Regions from separate parts of the Arvimicrobium flavum genome, predicted to be linked through region 1. Evidence: riboswitches for the same ligand, from Rfam matches in the RefSeq annotation. Region 1 holds a riboswitch; the other holds the start of a gene.
What was found. Region 1 has a riboswitch for cobalamin ahead of PD284_RS15575 (CbtB domain-containing protein). Riboswitches for the same ligand answer to the same signal wherever they lie in the genome.
Positions count from the first base shown of each region.

Region 1 (10,236 bases):
CTTGGGCAGCGCACTTTTCATGCGCGTGCCCTCGCCGGCGGCAAGGATGATCGACAGGCAACTGCGCTCGGACATGGTGATTCAGCCTTACTTTGTGCCCAAGCGTCCTAACACCGACTGCGTTGCCAGCCAATCGGGTGCGCACCTCACCCGATGGTTTGAAGGATGGGGAACGTCTCGAGCAGCCAGTAGGAGGCGACCTGGATGCCACCGGTGATGAACAGCACGCCGGCCGCCACGAGCAGCACGCCTATCACCTTCTCGACCCGACCGAGATGCACGCGGAAGCGTGACAGGAAGCGCATGAAGGCCCCGGAGAACAGCGCAGCGATGACGAACGGTATGCCAAGGCCGAGCGAGTAGATGAGCAGCAGGAACGCACCCTCGCCCACGGTCGAGCTTCCGCCCGCCAGCGTCAGGATGGGCCCCAGCACGGGCCCGATGCAGGGCGTCCAGCCGAAGGCGAAGGCCAGGCCCATCAGGTAGGCAGCAGCCACGCTCGCCGGCTTACCCTTGGAATGGAAGCGGGCTTCCCGCGACAGCAGCGGAATGCGGATCACGCCCAGGAAGTTGAGTCCCATGATTATGATCAGGATGCCCGCGACGATCGCCAGTTGCTCCTGCCAGACGCGCAGGAAACGGCCGATCGTGGACGCGCCGGCGCCGAGCGCCACGAACACCGTGGTGAAGCCGAGCACGAAGGCGAGCGACGCCGCGAGCAGCGCCATCTTCTTGCTTCTCTCGACCACACGGACGCCGTCTTCGCGAAAATCGTCGACGCTGACGCCCGCCATGTAGCAAAGGTAGGGCGGCACCAGCGGCAGCACGCAGGGCGACAGGAAGGACAGCGCCCCCGCCCCGGCCGCGGTCAGATAGCCGACGTCAAGTTCCATGCACCCTCGCCTGCGGCATCTGCCGCGCCTTCGGATCAGCCCGCCATATAGAGGCCGGCCGCGAGAGGCGCCAATCACCCTTACGTGGAATGCTGAGGCAAGATGCCGCTCAGCGCCCGAAAAGCTGTTCGGCCGCCGTGGCCACGTCGGTATCGGAGCTCGCCGCGCAAACCCGCACGATGCGCTCGGCGTTCCGGAAGCCAGTCGGACGGTGTCGATCCCGGGTTCGGCCGAGGCGTTCTCATGGAAACCGTCCAGCCAGCTGAGAATCACCGTCATGATCGACGAGTCGGACAGCACGAAATCCGCACAGGTCATCCTGGCGAGATCAATCTGGTCCGCCGCTGCCGGCCCCGATTAGCAGGAGCGCGCCATGGCGAGACTCCAACTTCTCATCTCGACGCTCTTCGGCAGCGAACCACGGCAATCGCTGCGATATGTGGCGCGGCTGCGCGCTTCGGCAACGTCCGGAGTCGCATGATCACTGCCCCGGGACGCCGGGAAGCCATCAATCTCCAAGCCTCACTGTAGATGGTTGGACGCCTCATGTGGGTGACGCATGCACCACAACCTTTTTCGGTTGACCCGAATTGGGTCTCTCCCTATGTTCCGCCGCACTTTCGGGGGCCATCAGCGCCTCCGGGAGGGCGCAGCTCAGCCGGTAGAGCAACTGACGTTCAATCGGAAGGTCAGGACTGCTGGGAGGTTGAAAACCAACGATTTCCAAGAACAAGGAAATCGGCTAGGCGCACATACGGCGGGTCTCGATGACCTCGCGTGATGATCCGGTAGCTCAGCCGGTAGAGCATTCGACTTTTAATCGAATGGTCGTGGGTTCGAGTCCCACCCGGATCACCATTTTTCCGCATGTCAGCCCCGGAGACCAGTGTCACCAAAGATGGGGCTTCAGGCGCTGCCGCGATCGTCAGGTCAGTTCGGCTTGCAGGTCGGGCCGCGAAATCGCGCCAAGATTCAGCCGGGCCTTTATGGGGAGGTGGTCGGATGCAACCTTGGCCAAAGGCGAACTATGCACCTCGATGCTCGAAATGAGGCTCATCGGACGCGCCAGGATACGGTCGAGCGCCAACAGCGGAAACCGCGAAGGGAAGCTCGGCAGGATCGCATGCACAGGCCCGAAATGCGGCAGCAGCGTCAGCAATGACGACCGGTTGCGAACACGCCACTCGTTCAGGTCGCCGAGCAGGATCGTCGGATGCAGGACCGACCGGGTGGCCTCGAGCAGCGTCTCCGCCTGCCTGGAGCGCGAGCGACGCAGCAGGCCGAAATGCGCGGCGATAACACGGAGCGGCACCCCGTTCAGGTCGAGATCGACAATGATGGCCCCGCGCGGCTCCAGTCCAGGCAGGCGGACCTGTTTGCATTCCTTCACCACGCCGGACCGGGCCAGGATCAGGTTTCCGTGCCAGCCATGGCTGATGTCGTTGTGCGAGCGATGCAGCGGCACAAGGTCCGTCTTCTTCTGCAGCGCCACCAGGTCCAGCAGCCCCTGCCGCGAGCCCGTCCTCTCATCGACCTCCTGCAAGGCGATGATGTCTGCGTCGAGTTCGCCGACCACTGCGGCCACGCGCTCCGGCGAAAAGCGCCCGTCGGTGCCTACGCATTTGTGCACGTTGTACGAGGCGATGGTGGTGCAGTGATCCTGGTCGAATTCGATGTATTTCGGCGCCGCCTTCCGCAGAGCGGCGACCAGGGATGTCGGCAATGTGGGAGCTTGCTTGAGCATGAGACTTGGTCTTGACCTGTGCAATTCATACGGCAAGTCGCCCGCTGCCGGCCGCGGATCAGGGATGTCCCCCGGCAGGTCAACGGGTGCATTCGGCGACGGTTCCTCGCTCATTTCGGGCGAGTCCCGTCCCGAAACAAGTCCTTAGACGGTAACAATCCCATCAAACCTTGAATGCTTCGTGATCATGTCAGCGACAAAGACCGGCGAAGCGCGGGATGCGATGGCCGATCAATCGAAGCCCAAAACGAATGGCGTGCCCTCGAAGGCATCACATCCCCGACCGATGGCGCGGATGCCGTCAACCATGCGGCCGCGGCGGCCAAGCATGTCGTCGGCAAGCGCGATCAGGCGGGCGTTCGGGGTGGCGCTTGGCGAGGCCTCGCGAAGCCGCCGCGCCAGTTCGCCTTCGTCCCGGCCGGGCGCTAGCGCGGCGGCGACGATGTACGCCGCAGCCGTCGACCGGCTGATGCCGGCGTAGCAATTTATCGCCAACGGCGCGCTGCGATCCCAGGCCCGCACGAAGGCCAGCAATTCCGCCACATGTGCGGCGGCCGGCGCCACCATTCCATCCGCCTCCTCGGTGATGTCGTGCATCTGCAAGAGCAGGTGGTCGCCCGGGGCCAGCACAACGGGACGGACGAAATCCGCATCCTCGCGGAGTAACGTCACCAGCCGTCGTGCCCCGGAGCGCATCAAGGTGTCTTCAAGCTTCGACAGCGGGGTCACATAGATCATGAGACGATTCTACCTCCGCTGCCGACAGGTTCCAGCCCCGTTTGGCAGGATGATTGCTGGCCTGGCCGCCACCCGTTCAGGGCGCCCGCCAGCCGTTCCGACTCCCGCTTGCCGGCGGGAAGTCCGATGCGCAGCGCGTCGGGCAGGTCAACGAATCGGCGAACTAGAACGCCCGCGCCACCGAGGCTCTCAAACAGGCTGGGGGCCTGAGGCGTCCGAACGAAGCGAAACAGACTGGTGCCACCCTCAACGGTGATGCCGTTTTGCACCAGCAGGTCATCCAGCGCCGCAGCCTCGCGCTCCAAGCATCGTCGCATCGACGCCTGCCAGCTCCGATCGGCGAGGCCAGACAAACCGAATTCGACCGCAGGCCCGGCCACCGCCCATGGACCCAACTCTGCGCCGAGGAATTCGGCCAGACGCACCGGCGCCAGTGCGAATCCCAGCCTGACGCCGGCAAGTCCGAAGAACTTGCCGAAGGATTTGAGCACGACCGCTCCGCAACCCTCGACGTCCGCCGAAACGCTCTCGTGCAGCGGCCCGACGTCCATGAACGCCTCATCGACAACCAGCAGGCCGCCCTTGCGGGCGAGGTGCTGCGCCAGATCGACGAGCCGCCCCCGCTCGATGATTCGTCCGTCGGGATTGTTCGGATTGACGACGATGGCGAGCTGCACGTCGTAGAGAGCGTCGAAATCGCGGACATACGCCGCGTCATGGCCGGCAATCGCCGCGGCGCGGCTGTGCTCGGCATAGGTCGGTCCCAGAACGCCGGCCTTGCCCGGAGCGATCAGTGAAGCGACCCGCGGCAGCAATATCTGCGTGCCCGGCGCCGCAACCACGTTCGCAGCCGACGGGGCTCCATAGTTTTCTCCGGCGACGCGGCACAGCTCGGCGTTCTTTCCCGGCTCGGGCAGGCGCGTGAATGCGTCCGCCGGCAGGATTGGTTGCGGATAGGCGTGCGGATTGATACCCGTCGACAGATCGATCCACGGTTGCGGCGCGTTCGGGAAAAGCGAGCGTGCGGCGTCCAGGCTGCCGCCATGGTCGGTGACTGACGCAATTTTCTTCCGGACCGCCATGTCAGCTCCCCTTGCTCTTTTGTCGCTCATGCTTGAGCTCGTCTTCGGCTATCCGGAACGGGTCGTGCGAGCCATCGGCCATCCCGTGATCTGGATCGGCAAGCTGATCGACATGCTCGATCGCGCGCTCAATCATGCGGGGCATACGGCTGCGCGGCGCAAGCGTCTCGGCGTGGTCGCGCTGGTCCTGCTGGTCGCCGTTGTTTGGCTGGCGGCGTCTCTCGTGCAAGGCCTGCTGCTGCAACTCAGTTTCGGTATCGTGCTGGTGGCCATCCTCGCAAGCACGCTGCTGGCGCAGCGGAGCCTTGCTGCTCATGTGGCCGCGGTGGCGGACGCGCTCGAAGGCGAAGGGCTCGAAGCGGGACGCAGGGCGGTCTCGATGATTGTCGGACGCGATCCCGAGCGGCTTGACGAGGCAGCCGTCTGCCGCGCCGCGATCGAGAGCCTTGCCGAGAACTTCTCGGACGGCGTCGTCGCGCCGGCATTCTGGCTCACCGCCGGCGGGCTGCCGGGCGCGGCCGCCTACAAGGCGGTGAACACCGCCGACAGCATGATCGGCCACAAGAACGAGCGGCACGGCGCGTTCGGCTGGGCCGCTGCCCGCTTCGACGACCTGATCAACCTTCCCGCCTCCCGCCTGACCGCACTGCTGGTCGTCGCGGCCGCATCTTTGCTGCCGGGGGCGAACCCTGGCGAGGCATGGCGTGCGGTAAGACGCGATGCCCGGCATCATCGTTCGCCGAATGCCGGATGGCCGGAAGCCGCCTTCGCCGGCGCGCTTGGTTTGGCCATTGCAGGCCCGCGTCATTATGGCGGCGTCCTCACGCAGGATCCGACGATAGGACAAGGTCGGCGCGAGGCGACGCCGGCGGACATTCGCCGCGCACTTGCACTCTACCGGATCGCCGACGCCCTCCTGATCGCGCTGATCGGCGCAGTGGCCGCGCTCACCTGGCATTTTTGAGCAGGCCATCCAGGTCGAGATGGCGCTCCATGTGAGCGGCGAGCGCATCGAGGACCGCCTCGACCCCGTCGTCATAGTGCAGGCCTGACGGTTTGCCGTTCAGCCGCTCGATCCACGCCGCCCGTTGCGCATCGTCGCTGAAAAAGCCGTGCACATAGGTGCCGGCCACGCGGCCGCTGGCCGAAACGGCTCCTTCCGGCGAGCCGTCGGCCAGCGTCGCGAACGGGCGTTCGCGCCCTGGCCCTGCGGTCGCACCCATATGCATCTCGTAGCCACGAAAGCTCACGCCGTCGGTGGTGTGTCCGGCGGTCGCCACGAGCCGCTTGCCCTGCGTCAGTTCCGTGGCGACGTCGAGATGGCCGAGGCCCCGAACCTTCCCCGCAGGCCCCTCGGTTCCGTGAGGGTCGGCAATAGAGCTGCCGAGCATCTGGTAACCACCACACATACCCAGCACGTGGCCGCCTCGCCTGATGTGCGCGGCGAGGTCGACGTCGAAGCCCGCGGACCGGAACGCCGCCAGATCGGCGATCGTCGCTTTGGACCCCAAAAGCAACACCAGGTGTGCATCGCCTGGCAGGGCGTCGCCCGGCCAGACGCGGACGATCTCGACGTCCGGTTCCGCCTCGAGCGGATCGAGATCGTCGAAGTTCGCGATGTGCGGCAGGATCGGAACGGCAATCCTGATGGCCCCTCGCCCGTTGATCCCGGGAATCTCCCGCGACAGCCCCAGCGCGTCCTCGGCAGGCAGCTTCCTGGCATCCGGAAAGAACGGCAGCAGGCCGAACGGCGTCCAGCCGGTGCGTTCGGCAATCTCGCGCATCCCGCTGTCGAAGAGCCTCGGATCACCGCGGAAGCGGTTGACAAGAAATCCCTGGATCATGGCCGCGTCAGCTGGGTCGATGACATGCCCGGTGCCGACGAGGCTCGCGATGACCCCGCCGCGGTCGATGTCCCCGATCAGGACGACCGGGACATTTGCGGCGCGCGCAAAACCCATATTGGCGATGTCGTTGGCGCGCAGGTTGATCTCCGACGCGCTGCCGGCTCCCTCGACCAGGACCAGGTCTGCCTCTGCGCGCAACCGGGCAAAGCTGTCGAGCACGTAGGGCATGAGATTCGGCTTCACGCCCTGGTATTCAGCCGCCTTCGCCGCCCCGAACACCTTTCCTTGAACGACGATCTGCGCGCCGGCTTCTCCCTGCGGCTTCAGGAGGACGGGGTTCATGTGGACGCTTGTGGCGACCCGCGCAGCGCGCGCCTGCAACGCCTGGGCCCGGCCGATCTCGCCACCGTCCTCGGTGACGGCGGCATTGTTCGACATGTTCTGCGGCTTGAATGGCCGCACCACCAGCCCGCGATTTGCGAATGCGCGCGCTAGTCCGGCGACGACCAGCGACTTGCCGACATCGGAGCCGGTGCCCTGGAACATCAAAGCGCGCGCGGGCATGGCTAGAACTCTATGCCCTGCTGGGCTTTGACGCCGGCGGCGAAGTGATGCTTCACCGCCGTCATCTCGGTCACGAGGTCTGCGGCCTCGATGAGGGCCGGCTTAGCGTTGCGGCCCGTCACGACCACGTGGAGGTCGGAACGGCGAGCCTTCAATGCCTCCACCACCTCGTCGAGATCGAGGTAGTCGTAGCGCAGCGCAATGTTGAGCTCGTCCAGGATCACGAGACTCATCTCAGGATCAGCCAGGAGCTCCCGGGCTTTTTCCCAGGCGCGCCCGGCGGCCGCGACATCCCGTTCCCGATCCTGCGTCTCCCAGGTAAACCCCTCCCCCATGGTGTGCCACACAACCCTGTCGCCGAACGCGGCGAGCGCATCCTTCTCTCCGGAATGCCAGGCGCCCTTGATGAACTGGACCACGCCCACCTTGCGGCCGTAGCCCAGCATGCGCAGCGCCAGCCCGAAGGCGGCGGTGGACTTGCCCTTGCCCGGACCGGTGTTGACGATCAGCAGGCCCTTCTCGATGGTCTTCGACGCCACTTCGGCGTCCTGCACGGCCTTGCGCTTGGCCATCTTGGCCTTGTGGCGCTCGGCTTCGGATTGCTCGGCACTCACGTCATTTCACCTATGTCATTTCACTTTCATCGGCAGGCCGGCGATCATAAAAATCACCTCTTCTGCGATCGCCGCAATGCGCTGGTTCAATCGGCCCTGCGCGTCGCGGAAGCGGCGGCCGAGCGCATTGTCCGGCACGATGCCGAGCCCTACCTCGTTGGAGACCACGAACCAGGGCCCGCGGGGATGGGCAAGCGCGGCCTCGAGCGCCGCGCATTCATGGTCGAGATCGTTGCCCGCCAGCAGGTGGTTGGACAGCCATAGTGTAAGACAGTCGACCAGAACCGGCCGATCAACTTCCACCAAGCTCAGTACACCCACCAAGTCGAGCGGCGCGTCGAGCGTGGTCCAACGTCCGTCGCGCCTCGCCTTGTGCAGCTCGATGCGCTCACGCATCTCCGCGTCGAAGGCCTGACCGGTGGCCACATAGGTCCAGGGCGGCGGCAGCTCTTCGATCAACGCCTCGGCGTGGCGGCTCTTTCCGGAGCGCGCCCCGCCGAGAATGAAGGTCAGCCTGCCGTCAGGCAAAGCTGTTGCGAGCCCCTTGCTCCGCCGTCGAAAAGCGCGACCGGAGGTAGCCCGCGGCCGCACCGAGGACGAGCCAGAAGACGAGGTTCGTCACGGTCGAAGCCACGATGAAGCGGTGATGCAGGTCCGGCGGAACGGGCGTCTCATAGTCCGTCGGCTGCGGTGCGCCTATGATGTGTGGTGCAACCATCAGCGCCACGGCCAGGATCGCAAGCACGGGCGAACGTCCGAACGCGATCAGAGCCAGACCGGCCGCGGTGGCTGCGGCCGTCCCGATCCACCACACCTGTCTCGCGAACAGGTCGGCGGCGGGCATCGCCGGCAGTTCCGGAGCCAAGCCGAGCCCCGGAGCCAGGGTGAAGACGGCAAAGCCCGCAAAACCCCAGACCAGTCCGCTCCGCCAGTTGGCGATGCCACCGGCGAACTCGGACAGAGCGACGAGCACCAGCGCGAAGCCCATGCCGGTCACGATGTTCGCAAGCGCATTGAAGGCCGTACGCTCAAAACCGTCGGCAGGAGCCCAGCCGTCACCATGATCATGTGTCGAATGATCGTGCGACTGGACGGAGGGAGCAACTGCGACGCCCGCGTCTGGCGCGGGGCCATGGTCGTGCGCAGGTTCGGTGCCCTCGTAGGTTTCTGCCTGGAGGATCAGCGGCACCGTGGCGTAGGCCTGGAGAGCGGTCATGACGACGCCGGCCAGTAGCCCGCAGACCGCCGCGATGAACACGACGTTACGAAAATATGTCATTTGGGAAGACCTTGGTCAGTGGCAGGGAAAGTTCATCGAATGCCGGTAGTCGTGAGCGGCATTATGAACGACTTCCATCTGGGAGAATCCCGCGAAGCCAATGACGAAAAGTCCGAGAAGCGCGGCGAAGCCGAGCTGAAGGGCGCGCGACTGCGAAGAAACTGCGCCAAACGTAGTTGTGGTGTTCATATGAAATCCTTTCGCCCTCCACCCGAGGGCCCAAGCCAATATCAAGTCGACAGCAGGTCTCCTGGCTTACGGCTTTGGCGCCGCGATCCGCCTTCCCGGTTTCACCCAGTGGCATTCGGATCCGGCTCGCCGCTCACAGTTGCGGGGGCAGCCGCGGAATTGGAGCACAAGCTCCGCACCGCATTCCCTCTGGTCCTTTCGGAACCATCGACACCGGAGTCATAACCTAAATCGGACGGTGGGCAAACCGTATTTCGCTCGCCCTGTCCGCACGCGACATGGAGCTGGTCCCGCGAGGAGGAAACGGGCGCAAAGAATAGCCACGAAGCCGATGCACCATATCGCCTGCGCCGGGGCCCGCCTGACGAGGAATGAGATGGTTATCGAAACCTCTCGTGACCCGATTGCCTTCCAGGCGTTCGAACTCGACGGCTGGGATGCTGTCAGCAGCGGCTATGAACGGCATTTCGGTCGCCTCACGGCGCAGACCGTTCCCGCGATTCTCGGCGCCGCGCGCGTTGAAAAGGGAACGCGCCTGCTCGATGTGTGCACCGGGCCGGGAGTGCTCGCGCGAGCGGCGAGTGCGCGCGGCGCCGAGGTGGTCGGCCTCGATTTCTCCGGCAACGTGATCGAGGTCGCAAAACGCAACGTTCCCGACGTCCAGTTTCTTCAAGGCGACGCACAGGACCTACCGTTCGAATCCGGGACCTTCGAAGCCGTGGTATGCGGCTACGGCATCATTCACGTCGCGCAGCCGCAGAAGGCTTTGCTGGAAATGCATCGCGTGCTGAGGAGGGGTGGCCGCGTCGCCGTGAGCGTCTGGCAGGCGCCGACCCCCGCAAACGGCTTCGGCCTCCTGCTCGACGCCATCAAGGCTCATGCCGACGTCTCGGCGCCGCTGCCTCACGGGCCTGACTTCTTCCAGTTCAGCGAGCCGGAGAAGCTTGAGGAAGCGCTCCAGTCGACCGGTTTCACGAAGACAGTCATCCGCACTGTTGAGCAGACATGGGAACATGCCGAACCCACGGCCCTCGTGAGGGCTATTCTCGAAGGCGGCGTCAGACTGCGCGGTCTGCTGCTCGCCCAGAGCGACGAGGTTCGCGATGCGGTCTCCAGGGCGGTCGAGATGGAGATCGGGCGGCATCTCGGCCCGGACGGCGCCTATCGGGTGCCGATGCCGGCGCTCGTCGGATCGGGAAGGAAATGATTCCCAGCAGCGGCGCCGATGCCGGGAAGATGGATTTCCGTCCGCATCCAAGCAGTCGACAGCACGCGTTGACAGCCCC
Region 1 covers NZ_JAQGPN010000001.1:3,227,700-3,237,935, forward strand. The annotation lists gene glmU (bifunctional UDP-N-acetylglucosamine diphosphorylase/glucosamine-1-phosphate N-acetyltransferase GlmU) at 1-75, opposite strand, end outside; gene PD284_RS15525 (cytochrome c biogenesis CcdA family protein) at 147-893, opposite strand; partial or broken gene PD284_RS26945 (HdeA/HdeB family chaperone) at 1,131-1,226, opposite strand; tRNA gene PD284_RS15530 (tRNA-Lys) at 1,676-1,751, shown strand; gene PD284_RS15535 (endonuclease/exonuclease/phosphatase family protein) at 1,819-2,637, opposite strand; gene PD284_RS15540 (tyrosine phosphatase family protein) at 2,869-3,375, opposite strand; gene cobD (threonine-phosphate decarboxylase CobD) at 3,372-4,457, opposite strand; gene cbiB (adenosylcobinamide-phosphate synthase CbiB) at 4,456-5,421, shown strand; gene PD284_RS15555 (cobyric acid synthase) at 5,405-6,868, opposite strand; gene cobO (cob(I)yrinic acid a,c-diamide adenosyltransferase) at 6,871-7,482, opposite strand; gene cobU (bifunctional adenosylcobinamide kinase/adenosylcobinamide-phosphate guanylyltransferase) at 7,498-8,010, opposite strand; gene PD284_RS15570 (CbtA family protein) at 8,003-8,761, opposite strand; gene PD284_RS15575 (CbtB domain-containing protein) at 8,777-8,950, opposite strand; cobalamin riboswitch at 8,985-9,174, opposite strand; gene PD284_RS15580 (class I SAM-dependent methyltransferase) at 9,327-10,157, shown strand.

Region 2 (10,236 bases), 2.2 Mb from region 1:
AAGTCGGGCGGCCCGCCGAAGACGACGGCGATCTCGTCCGTCAGGTCCTGGTTGAAGTAGGTGACGTCGGCGATCAGCCGGCCGTCGAAGAAGCGATGCTCGACGCCGATGTCCCATCCGAAGCTCTTTTCCGGAGTGAGGCTTGCATTGCCCTCGAAGGACGACGGAACAAAGCCGTACTGCTCGAAGAAGGTCGGGTTGGTGACACCGGTGCCAACAGATGCATGGAGCCGCGTCTCGCTGCCGGGGATCCGCCACGCGCCGCTCAGGCTGTAGGTCGTGGCGTCGCCGAAGCGATCGTTGAAGTCGCGGCGAATGCCGGCGTTGAGATAGAGCTGGTCGAGGAACTCGCCGCGGTATTCGCCGACGATCGAGTTGGTCTCGCGCTCGAAGGTCTCGTCGAGATGGGACGGCGCAAAGGTCTCGCGCTCCCATTCGTAGCCGCCGGTGAACTGGTGGCGGGCCTCCAGCAAGGTGGGCGTGTCGAACTGATAGGTCGCCTGGTATGCGCCGGTGTAGCGGCTGCCATCGCTGAACGAGAGCATGCCGTCGCTGAAATTGTCGCGGGTGCCGTCGCTACCGGTGAGGCGCAGCTTTTGCGTGAACGCTCCGTCAAGCGCCTTGTGCGTCAAGCCCAGGGAGCCGAAGAGCTCCTGTGTCCGCGTCCAGTCGTTGCCGTCGACGACGAGGCCATAGAACGGGCCAGGCGCGTAGTCGGGCGCGCCGCCACTGTTGAAGTCCTGGGGATCGATGTCGCTTTCCCGGTCGACGTAGCGCAGTGTTCCGTCGACGACGAGATCGGGCGTGATGTCCGCCGTGAACTTGCCGTTCAGGGTGACGTTGCGATCGCCGTCCTTCTCGCTGCCGAAGTCGGAGATGTTGAACCCGTCGGTGCGCCGGAAGGTCCCGGAAAGCGCCATGTCGAAGTTCTCTGCGCCGCCGCTCAGCGACACGCCGCCGAGGAACGTTCCGTCGGTGCCCACTTCCGAGCGGCCGCCGATCTTGAAGCCGTTTCGTTCGCCGCGCCTGGTGATGATGTTGACCACGCCGGCGGTCGCATTCGATCCCCAGAACGCACTCTGCGGGCCCCGCAACACCTCGATCCGGTCCACGTCGTCGGCCAGGAGGCTGGCGAAGTCGAACTCGCCGGTCGAGGTTTCACTGACTTCGACACCGTCGATCATCACCAGCAGGTGATTGGCTTCGGCGCCGCGCACGCGCACCTGCGTCGGCCCGCCGAAGGAGCCCGAGCGCGATACGGAGAAGCCCGGCACCAGCCGCAACGCGTCGGCGACGTAGCGGACCTGGTTCTGCTGCAGCTGCTCGCCGGTTATGACGGTGAACGCACGCCCCGATTTCTCCTGCTCGATCGGCGTCAGGCCTTCGGTGACCAGAATGCGTTCGAGCTGCGTGACCGGCTCGTCGTCGACCGCCTGCGCCCCGGCAACACCGGTCAGGGCCAAGGCAATGATGCCCGCCCAGTAAGATTGTTTCTGCATGTCTGCCCCCACGGCGAATGGCGGGGCGCACGCGCCCCGAAGTTTCTCCTGAACCGCAGGGAGATGACGATGGGCAGACTTCGCCCCTCGGTCGGCTCCGGCATGCGGCAACACCTTCGTTGTGTCACCGCCACGGACGACCGCGCTCGACCACACCCCGTGATCAAGCATGGGTGACCGGAAAAGGCAGGTCTCCTGACTTCCGTGTCCTCGCCTTCCCCCGCCTTCCCGACTGCTCGAGGGCAGTCAGTGGCGTCGTGGAAGAAGGCTCAACGGCTACAGTTGCGGGGGCAGTCCCGGCTTCGGGCGTCGATCACCCTCACCGTGTTCCCTTTTCATCCGCTGTTGCGGAACCATTTCCAACCGCAGGTTTAGTGAGCGAAACACGCTCCTGTCAATCGGGCGGTTCCAGCCGAACGCGAGGACACCTAGCGGTCGTCTCGAGATCAATGTATGTTCTTGGTGCGTGATGTATTGGCGCTGCGTTGCTCACGCAGGCGGCCATCGGTCCAAAGAGTAGGCGGGGTGTACCGAATGCAACGGATCGCATTTTTGTTGTTTCTTGGTGCGGTAACTTTCTTGGCCGGGTGCCAGAGCGGAGCACCCTCTCGTCCAGGGTCTCTGGTCTGCTCGCCACGACTCGAAGACATCGGCGGATGTAGCCCGAATTTCGGCTCGACCTACACGACCGGGCAATATTAGAGACGGCGTCGATCGCCGCTCGACCCGCTGGAATCGCGCCCGGGCGAAAGCGAGGCCGGAAACGGCCGCGTCGCAAACACGCTTGGTCGACCGTGAGCGATTGCCGCCAAGGGCGCGCCCACCCGGGCGCGCTGACGGCCGGGCAGGCGGATTGGCTCAGTCCGGGACCACCTTCCAGCTGTCGTCCGGGTTGAAACGGTCGATGTACTTGACGATCTGCTCGGTCGCCGGCCCCAGATCGGCCTCGTAGACGATGCCGCTCTGGTTGACCGCAAACGTCTTGACGCCTGTCTCGCCGTAGGTGATCGGCCAGGCGAGCAGGCCGAAGCCTGCGATCATGTTGCCGTTAATGATGTAATCGTAGGCGCCGCCGGCGATCTGGTCGCCCTGGCCGGTCAGGATGCGGAAGCGATAGCCGAAATAGCCCTCGCCCTTTTTGGCTCCCTCGAGCTCTGCCTGGTCGGCAAACTCGCCAGCCGGGCTTTCGCCGTTGATCTCGTCGGTCGGCCAGTAGAGCCCGTCAGTCATGCCCTCGCTGCTGACGAGCTTCTGGGCGAATTCGAGCACGCCGTCGCCATCCCTGTCCTCGTCGGCGTAGTCGCGTTGGGCTTCGACATAGTCCCGCGCCGTTTCGATCGCCTCCAGCTCGTTCTCGCCCACCCGCCGATTGACGATTTCCTCGAGCCCGGCGTAGGTGTCGAAAGCCCATTTCCCGTCCTGACCCTTCACCAGCGGAAACGGCAGCGGCCAGAGCTTCGCGCCGATGGCCAGCAGCTTGCGGTCGTCGCCACCCTTCACGATCAGCTGCCTTGCCGTGCCTTCGCGCAGCAGCTTGAAGGTTTCCGCGGCATTTTCATCGGCTTTCAGCTTTTCGGCATCGAGCCCGAAAAGCCGGGCGAGGGCGCCGATATCGTCATCGGCAAGCGCCGTCTTGTACGCCGCCAGCGCTTCGTCAACGCTGTCGAAGGCCGGCGGCTCCTCGGCCGCGGCCAAGGACGAAATGTCGGGTGCGGCCTCGGAGACGTCGGCGGCCTCCTGTGCAAACGAGGTCGTGGACGTCAGGCAGGTTGCGGCGCCAAGCAGCGCTGAGATGCAGATCGAGCCGGCGAGCATGGTTCGAAAGGTCGTGTGCATTGTTGCGTCTCCTCTTGCTCGATCTCAGCGCCGACCGCCGCCACCGCGGCCGCCGCCGCCGCCTCGGCCACCGCCACCTCCAAAACCGCCACGTCCACCGCCGCCGCGACTGATGTGGTGTCCGCCGCCGCGGCTGCCGCCGCCCATCGATTGGCGGCCTCGATTGGAATGCACCTGGGAAACCTTGCCGCGGTTCACGTTACCCAACCCCGACTGCTTCCTCGGTCGATTGTCGACGCGCCCTGCGGCCTTCGGCTTGCCCGCCGGCCGCGTGACCTTGCTGGGCTTCCCCGAACCTTGCCGCGCGACGTCGCGCTGCCCCGCGCCCTGCCGTGCAACGTCGCGCTGACCTGCTGCCGGCCGCGCTCCCTGCTTGCCGATGTCGCCGCGCGCCCTGGCGGCAGCGGCAGGCTGCTTCAGCCCCTCCAGCGTGTTCTTGCGGACGTCGGCCGCCTTCGCGCTCCTGCCCGGAAGATTGCCGGCTGCATTGCGCGCCTTGAGGTCCGTCGCGCGGTTGCGGATCGAGTTGTCGCTGTTGGCCTTCACCCTGTTCTTGACATTCGTTCGGTCGAGCTTGGCGAACTGGCTCTTGTCGAAGTTGATCTTCGAACGGTCGACGTTCTTCCAGTCGACATCGTTGAAGTCGAGCTTGCCGTTGAAATTGCGGTTGTTGAAGCAGTCGTTGCAGTCGATATCCAGGTCGCCGCCGTCCCAGCGGCCGCCCCACACGCCCCAGTCGTCCCAGTCGACGGCGGCCGCCCAGATCGCTCCGGTCACTGTCGCCGCAAAGAAAGTCGCCCCGGGATACCAGTAGGACGGGTAGGGTTCCGGGTAGTACTGGATCGGCTGAGGCGGGTAGTCGTCGACATAGAGCATTTCGGGCTCATAGCGGGGCACATAGACGACTTCGGTGCCGGACGACTGGATGATGACATTGTCGTTTTCGGTCGTCACCTTCATCTTGTCGTCCGACTTGATGATGCCCTTGGCGACCGCTTCCTCGCGCAGCTGTTGGATGGCGATCAGCACGTCCTTCTGCTGGTAGGCGATGGCATCGCCCAGGCTCTGGGTCCAGTCGAGGTCGTCGCTCATCATCTTGACGACCTCGGGATAGTTGAGGAGCGAGATGATGCTGCCGTCCCAGGTGTCCTTCGGCTTCAGGCTCTTGTCCTTGGCGTAGCTGTCAAGGTAGCGCGACGCCTCCACGATCTGCAGCGGATAGAGCGCGGCGGCAGAGATCAACGCGACGAGTTCGTCCGGATAAAGCGCGATCCGCGCAACCAGGACCTCCAGCTCGTCGGCGGTGAGAGGCGTCGGGCTCGTCGCCGGAGCGCTCGCATCGGCAGCCGTCGGAGCACTCGCATCGGCTGCCGGCGGGGTCGTCTTCTCCTGCGAGAAGGCCCAGGGTGGGTTCGCTGTGGCCACAAACAGGCCGAACATGCCTGCCGCAGCGGTTTTAAGGAGAGTTCCTGCCCGCATAACACACTCCTCTTTTCGTTCTCCGGCCGGCGATCAGGTCTTCGGGAACAGGAAGGTGATCGTCGTGCGGATTCCCCATTCGGGACCGTCGTCCGGACCGTCGAGATAGACCCTGCCGCCGAGTTGCAAGCTCACCGGCTGCTTGCCGAACTTGGTCACTTTCGAAATCGCGAGATTGAGCGGCACGGTCCACTGACCAGCCGTCCAGTCGTAGGTCGACTCGAAGTTTCCCGAGAGAGTTACGCCGCCGCCCAGGGCATAGGTCAGGAAGGGCTGCATGAACGTCTGGTTGACGTCAGCGCGCTCGTCGTCGCCAGCCACCGACCAGATGTGGTTGACCAGTGCGCCGAACGTCCACTGCCCTTCCTGAACCAGAGCGACGGCGGTCGGGCCAAGGCCCCATTTTTCTGTGCCGAGGGCGTCGTCGGTGGCTGTCGGCAGAAGGAAGACCGGACCGACGCCCCATATGAGACCGCCGGGCCCAGGCACCTTGGGCGAGAAGAACAGGCTTTGCGTGATGTCGCCGATACCGGCCGGGTCACCCGGGAGATAGTCGCGATAGGCGATGGGCAGGATCGTTCGCGAGATCACGTTCCAGTCTTCGGTCAGCGAGAACGGGATGACCGGCTCCACGTCCAGCGTATAGGCGAAGCCGTCGTCGTCCGGCCCTGCGCCGAAGTCGAAATTGTTCTGGAAGGGAAGGCTGATGAGACTGGCGACGGGGTTGGCCAGTTGCTTGGCCAGCTCATCCGCGTCCTGCGCGGTTGCGGCGGAGGCGCAAATCGCCACCGCCAGCGCACCAGGAGCGGTGCGCATCAACATGTGCCCTCCGCCTGGCGTCGTCATGGCGTGCCTCAGAAGTGCATGGACAGCCCGAGGATCGGGCCGTGCTGCACAACGTCGAACAGGAACCCGTCATCGCTGTAGTCGACGCCGAGGGCGCGATAGCCCAGCACCGACGAGATGCGGTCGTTGAAACGATAGCCCACGGCTCCCGCGACATCCCAATCGAGATCGGCTTGGCCGGCCCCTACAAGGCCCCAGCCGGTCAGAAAGACTTTCGGCGTGATCGAGTAGTTTCCGCGAATGCCGGCCAGCGCGTCCACCCAGGTGGCCCCGTCGGAGGGCGAGAAGCCGTTGAGTGGTCCGCCGCTGAAGGAGATCTCCGTGTCGACCGACCACACCCTGACGCCGGCAACGATGTCGAGGCGCGCGTCGGGCTGGTCGATGATCGCATATCCGCCGCCCACCAGTCCGGCAAAGGTTTCCGAGGTCACCTCGACGCTCGTCGCCAACAGGCCCAGTGGCGTGCCATCCTGGCCGGAAATCTTCGTATACATGATGTCGCCGAAGACGCTGTAGCGGCCGTAACGCGCGTCCATGATCGCCATGGCGCCGAACTTGAGGTGGTCGAAGATATCGCTGAAGCTCGCGTCGACTTCGATGGTAGGCGATCCTAATTGCGCCAGATCTCCCGACAGACCAGCCGCCCAGAAGTAGGGTGCGACCGTGAACGTCCAGCCTGAATCAGTCTCCACCTGCATGACCTCCGGGGCCACCGGCGTATAGACATCCGCCGCGTTGGCGCTTTCGGCGACCCCAAGCGCCGCAACGCACACCAGTACACGAAATGCTCTCATTCCCATGTAATCCCTCCAGCATGAGGCGGCGGATCGGCGCATAGCTTGCAGTATAGCCTTTGAGCTGACGTTGGGGGAGGGCATTCGGAGCATGTTACTGTTACATGCCGATAAAACCCTGGCGTGAGCCCGAACAGCAACACAGTTGATCTTCAGGGCTGCCTCTGACGTCGTCTCTCCTGTTGGCTGGGTCACGATGGCGGAACGGCCACCGTAAGGAGTCAGCCGGCTGCTGCTGCGGACGTTTCTGCCCGCTTCGGGTAGGCAAGATTGGGTGAAAGAACCTCCGGAAGGATGAGTTCGCGCGCCGGCGGGCCGGTGCGAATGCGCTCTCTTGGCACCAGATGCGCCTTTGCGCTTCGCCCGACTTGGCAACTATTCCCGATCATCGAAAGGTGGAATGCTCCGAGCCAAGCGCACCTCTACGTTGCGCAGGGATGGAGGATTCAAATGAACCCCGACGACGTTGCCGGAAACAACATCGACGATCTCGAATTGGACGTCGACCAGATCTCCCAGATCGATGATGACGTTCAACTTGGGGTGACGGTGATCGGTTCGTCGAAGCCGATCATCGAACTCGACACAGAAATCGACCAGAACGGTGAGGAGGACCAGGACCTCGACGTCGATGTCGACTCAAGCGATCAACAGGGCGAGGATATCGGCGTCGAAACCGAACAGCGGCCCGAAGTGGACCAGAGAGTCGAGGTCGATGTCGAGGTCAGCGAAGACGACGGGGTCATCGTCGTCGAGGTCGATGCGGAGGTCGAGGACGATGTCGAGATCGAAGACGACGTCGACGTGGATGTCGATGAAGACGACGATTTCGAAGTCGACGCCGAAATCAAGCAGGATGACGAAACCGACAGCAATGTCGACGTGGACATAGAGGTTCGCGACGACCTGGGCGCCGACGTGGGCGTCGACATCGCGGCGCTGGTTGGTACTGCGGTGGATGCCGCCATCGCGGACGAGAAAGATGACGACGGCACCAAGATCGACGTCGACCTCGATGACAAGGCCTGGGCCGATGCCGACATCGGCATCATCGTCGACCTGAGCGACTTCGGCATATAGGAGCCCGCCTCGCGGGTCAGGCGGAACGGCGCTGGCTCGCCGTTCCGCCTTTTCGTTTCGTAAAGCTTCTTCTTGCGCGGCGACCCGGCCTCGTGTCGGGTGCGCTGCGCAGTGTGTGAAACCCGCGCCGCCCCGCGAGCAGTCGCGCTTTGCCGCTTCAGAGAGGGCAGGCCGCCGGTTCCGGCAGTATTCCAACCCATCGCGGTTCATTCGTTCCGGTAGGCCGTCACCCATGCGGGTGAACCCAGTCGCACCTTGAAGGGCCCGTTGGGCGGAACGCCTATTGGCAGCTGTTTTCCGCCGACGGAAAAGGGAATGCTCCCTGCCTTCGACCGGTTGAGGGGATACCCCCAGGGGTCGCCTTCGCAGCCATCGATGCGTTGGGCCAGCGAGTGCTGGCCTGGCGTCTTTTCCACCGACAGGGAGGGAAAATCCCATGGCTCCTAGCAAACACAAAGACTCGGACGGCGATAGCAGACACACCGACATCAAGATCGATATTGATCCCGATATCTATCAGGATCTCGATCAATATCAGGATCAGGACGTCGACGTTGATACCGATCAGGACTCCGACATCTACAACGACAACAAGAACAGTGCGGATGTCGACAACAAGACTGATCAGGACGCATACACCGACAATGACGCCAAGGCTCACGCTGATGCTGACGCCGACGGCAAGAAGAAGGGCGGCGATGCCCACGCGAAGGCCAAGGCTGACGCCGACGGTGACGCCGACAACGACAACGACACCGACCAATACGTCGACCAGAGCAACAAGAACGACAACGACGTAGACCAGAAGCAGGACGTCGACGTCGATGTCTATCAGGATCAGTATGCAGACCAGTATGCTGACATCGACATCGATTTCGATTTCGACTTCGCCTGATCGCACCGTCTGAGGCACCGCGCCCGGGCCTTCTCCGGGCGCGGCATTCAAGTGCTCCACGCCGGCCGTGGCCTCCAGTCGCCACCAATGGGCGTAAGCAGCGTCGTGTTCCTGCGGAGACCGTCCGTGATCATCGATGGGTTGAAGGTCCGCACCGCGAGCGGGCTTGCGCACGTTCGCGATCTCTTCGAAGCGCTGCTTCTGGCGGCGCTGGTCTTGCGCTTTGCAGGAGGTTCCCTGACAAAGGGTCGCCCGAGCGCGCAAACGCGCGGCGTGAGTCTCGGGCAAAGACTGGCAGATTGGCGTTCGTGGCTCGCCGCGACCCTTGCCCGTCCCATAGAAGCGATATCCGCATGCACGATATCCGCGTTCCAATTGCCTCGGCTGTATGGGACAGCCGCAGTGGATCGTTTGCGTAGAGCCTCCCAGCAGGGGTGGGCTTCGCTTTCGCTCGGCGTTCGGCGTGCCCGCGCGGCCATTGCCGACGCCTCGACCGCCATGAAGGATCGGACGACGGCGGCTTTCGCCGAAATCCGGGCCGCCCTGCGGAAGCTGCTGAAGAGACGCGGGGAGGAAGGCGTTCGACGACTGCGCTGGCGCGACACGGCGCAGGCAGGCACGGCAATCGAGCAGGCGTTCCGTCTTTGCCGACCCTCGCTGGCGATGATCTTCGGCCTGAGTTTCTTCGTGAACCTCCTGGCGCTAACGGTCCCGCTCTATCTTCTTCACGTCTATGATCACGTGCTGGCGAGCCTCAGCATCGATACGCTGGTGATGCTGACGCTGATCGTGATCGTGGCGCTGGCGGTCCACTCCATGCTCGAGGGCCTGCGGCGGGCGATGCTGACCAAGATCGGCGGCTGGCTCGATGACAGCCTCCAGGCTCCGGTCCTCACCTCGGCGGTGCAGGCCGCCATGCGCGGCGACGCCGCCTCGGCTGCGCAGGCGTGGCGCGATCTTGCAAGTCTGCGGACTTTCTTCGGCGGCAGCGCATGCACGGCTCTGTTCGATCTGCCGTGGACCCCGATCTTCCTTCTCACCATGTTCCTCATTCACCCGCTGCTCGGCGCGATCGGACTTCTCGCTTCGTTCGTGCTCCTCGGGCTTGCGGCGCTCAATGAAAGGGTGACGCGCAAGCCGTTCGCCCGCTCCAGCTCCGCCTGGGTCGAAAGCCAGCATCGGTTCGAGAGTTTGATGCGCAATGTCGAGGCGATCGGAGCGATGGGCATGCTGCCGGGCGTTGCGCGCCTGCTCCAACGGGACCAGGCTGATGCGCGCGAGGCGCAACTGGTGGCAACCTCGCGCGGGTCGGCCATCCAGGCGGTGGCGCGCTTCGTGCGGCTCCTCGCGCAGGTCATCATCATGGCCTGCGCCGCCTGGCTCGTGATCAAGCATGATGTCAGCCCTGCGGCGATCTTCGCGACGACGATCCTGCTCGGCCGGTCCCTGGGGCCGGTGGAAGGCGCGATCGGAACCTGGAAGGCGGTCAGCGGGCTGCGTCTGTCCTACGGGCGCCTGCGCAAGCTCATGGCAGCCGCGCCGCCGGCTGTTGCCGGCATGCAACTGCCGCAACCCCGCGGAGAACTCGCGGTAGAGCAGGTGACCTTCATGCCGACCGGCGCGGACAGGCCAGCCGTCAACCGGGTAAGTTTCGTACTCGAACCCGGGGAAGTGCTCGGCGTGATCGGGCCGTCCGGCGCGGGAAAGTCGACGCTCGGCCGGCTCATCGCCGGGGCCGTCTCGCCGACCACAGGCCATGTGCGTCTCGACTCCGCGGACATCGCCATCTGGCTGGCGTCCGGCGGCC
Region 2 covers NZ_JAQGPN010000001.1:978,381-988,616, forward strand. The annotation lists gene PD284_RS04840 (TonB-dependent receptor plug domain-containing protein) at 1-1,499, opposite strand, end outside; cobalamin riboswitch at 1,668-1,872, opposite strand; gene PD284_RS04845 (DUF2950 domain-containing protein) at 2,358-3,335, opposite strand; gene PD284_RS04850 (DUF3300 domain-containing protein) at 3,360-4,814, opposite strand; gene PD284_RS04855 (transporter) at 4,848-5,636, opposite strand; gene PD284_RS04860 (hypothetical protein) at 5,669-6,460, opposite strand; gene PD284_RS04865 (hypothetical protein) at 6,905-7,534, shown strand; gene PD284_RS04870 (hypothetical protein) at 7,971-8,429, shown strand; gene PD284_RS04875 (type I secretion system permease/ATPase) at 8,832-10,236, shown strand, end outside.
Region 2: another riboswitch for cobalamin. It lies ahead of PD284_RS04840 (TonB-dependent receptor plug domain-containing protein); the one in region 1 lies ahead of PD284_RS15575 (CbtB domain-containing protein).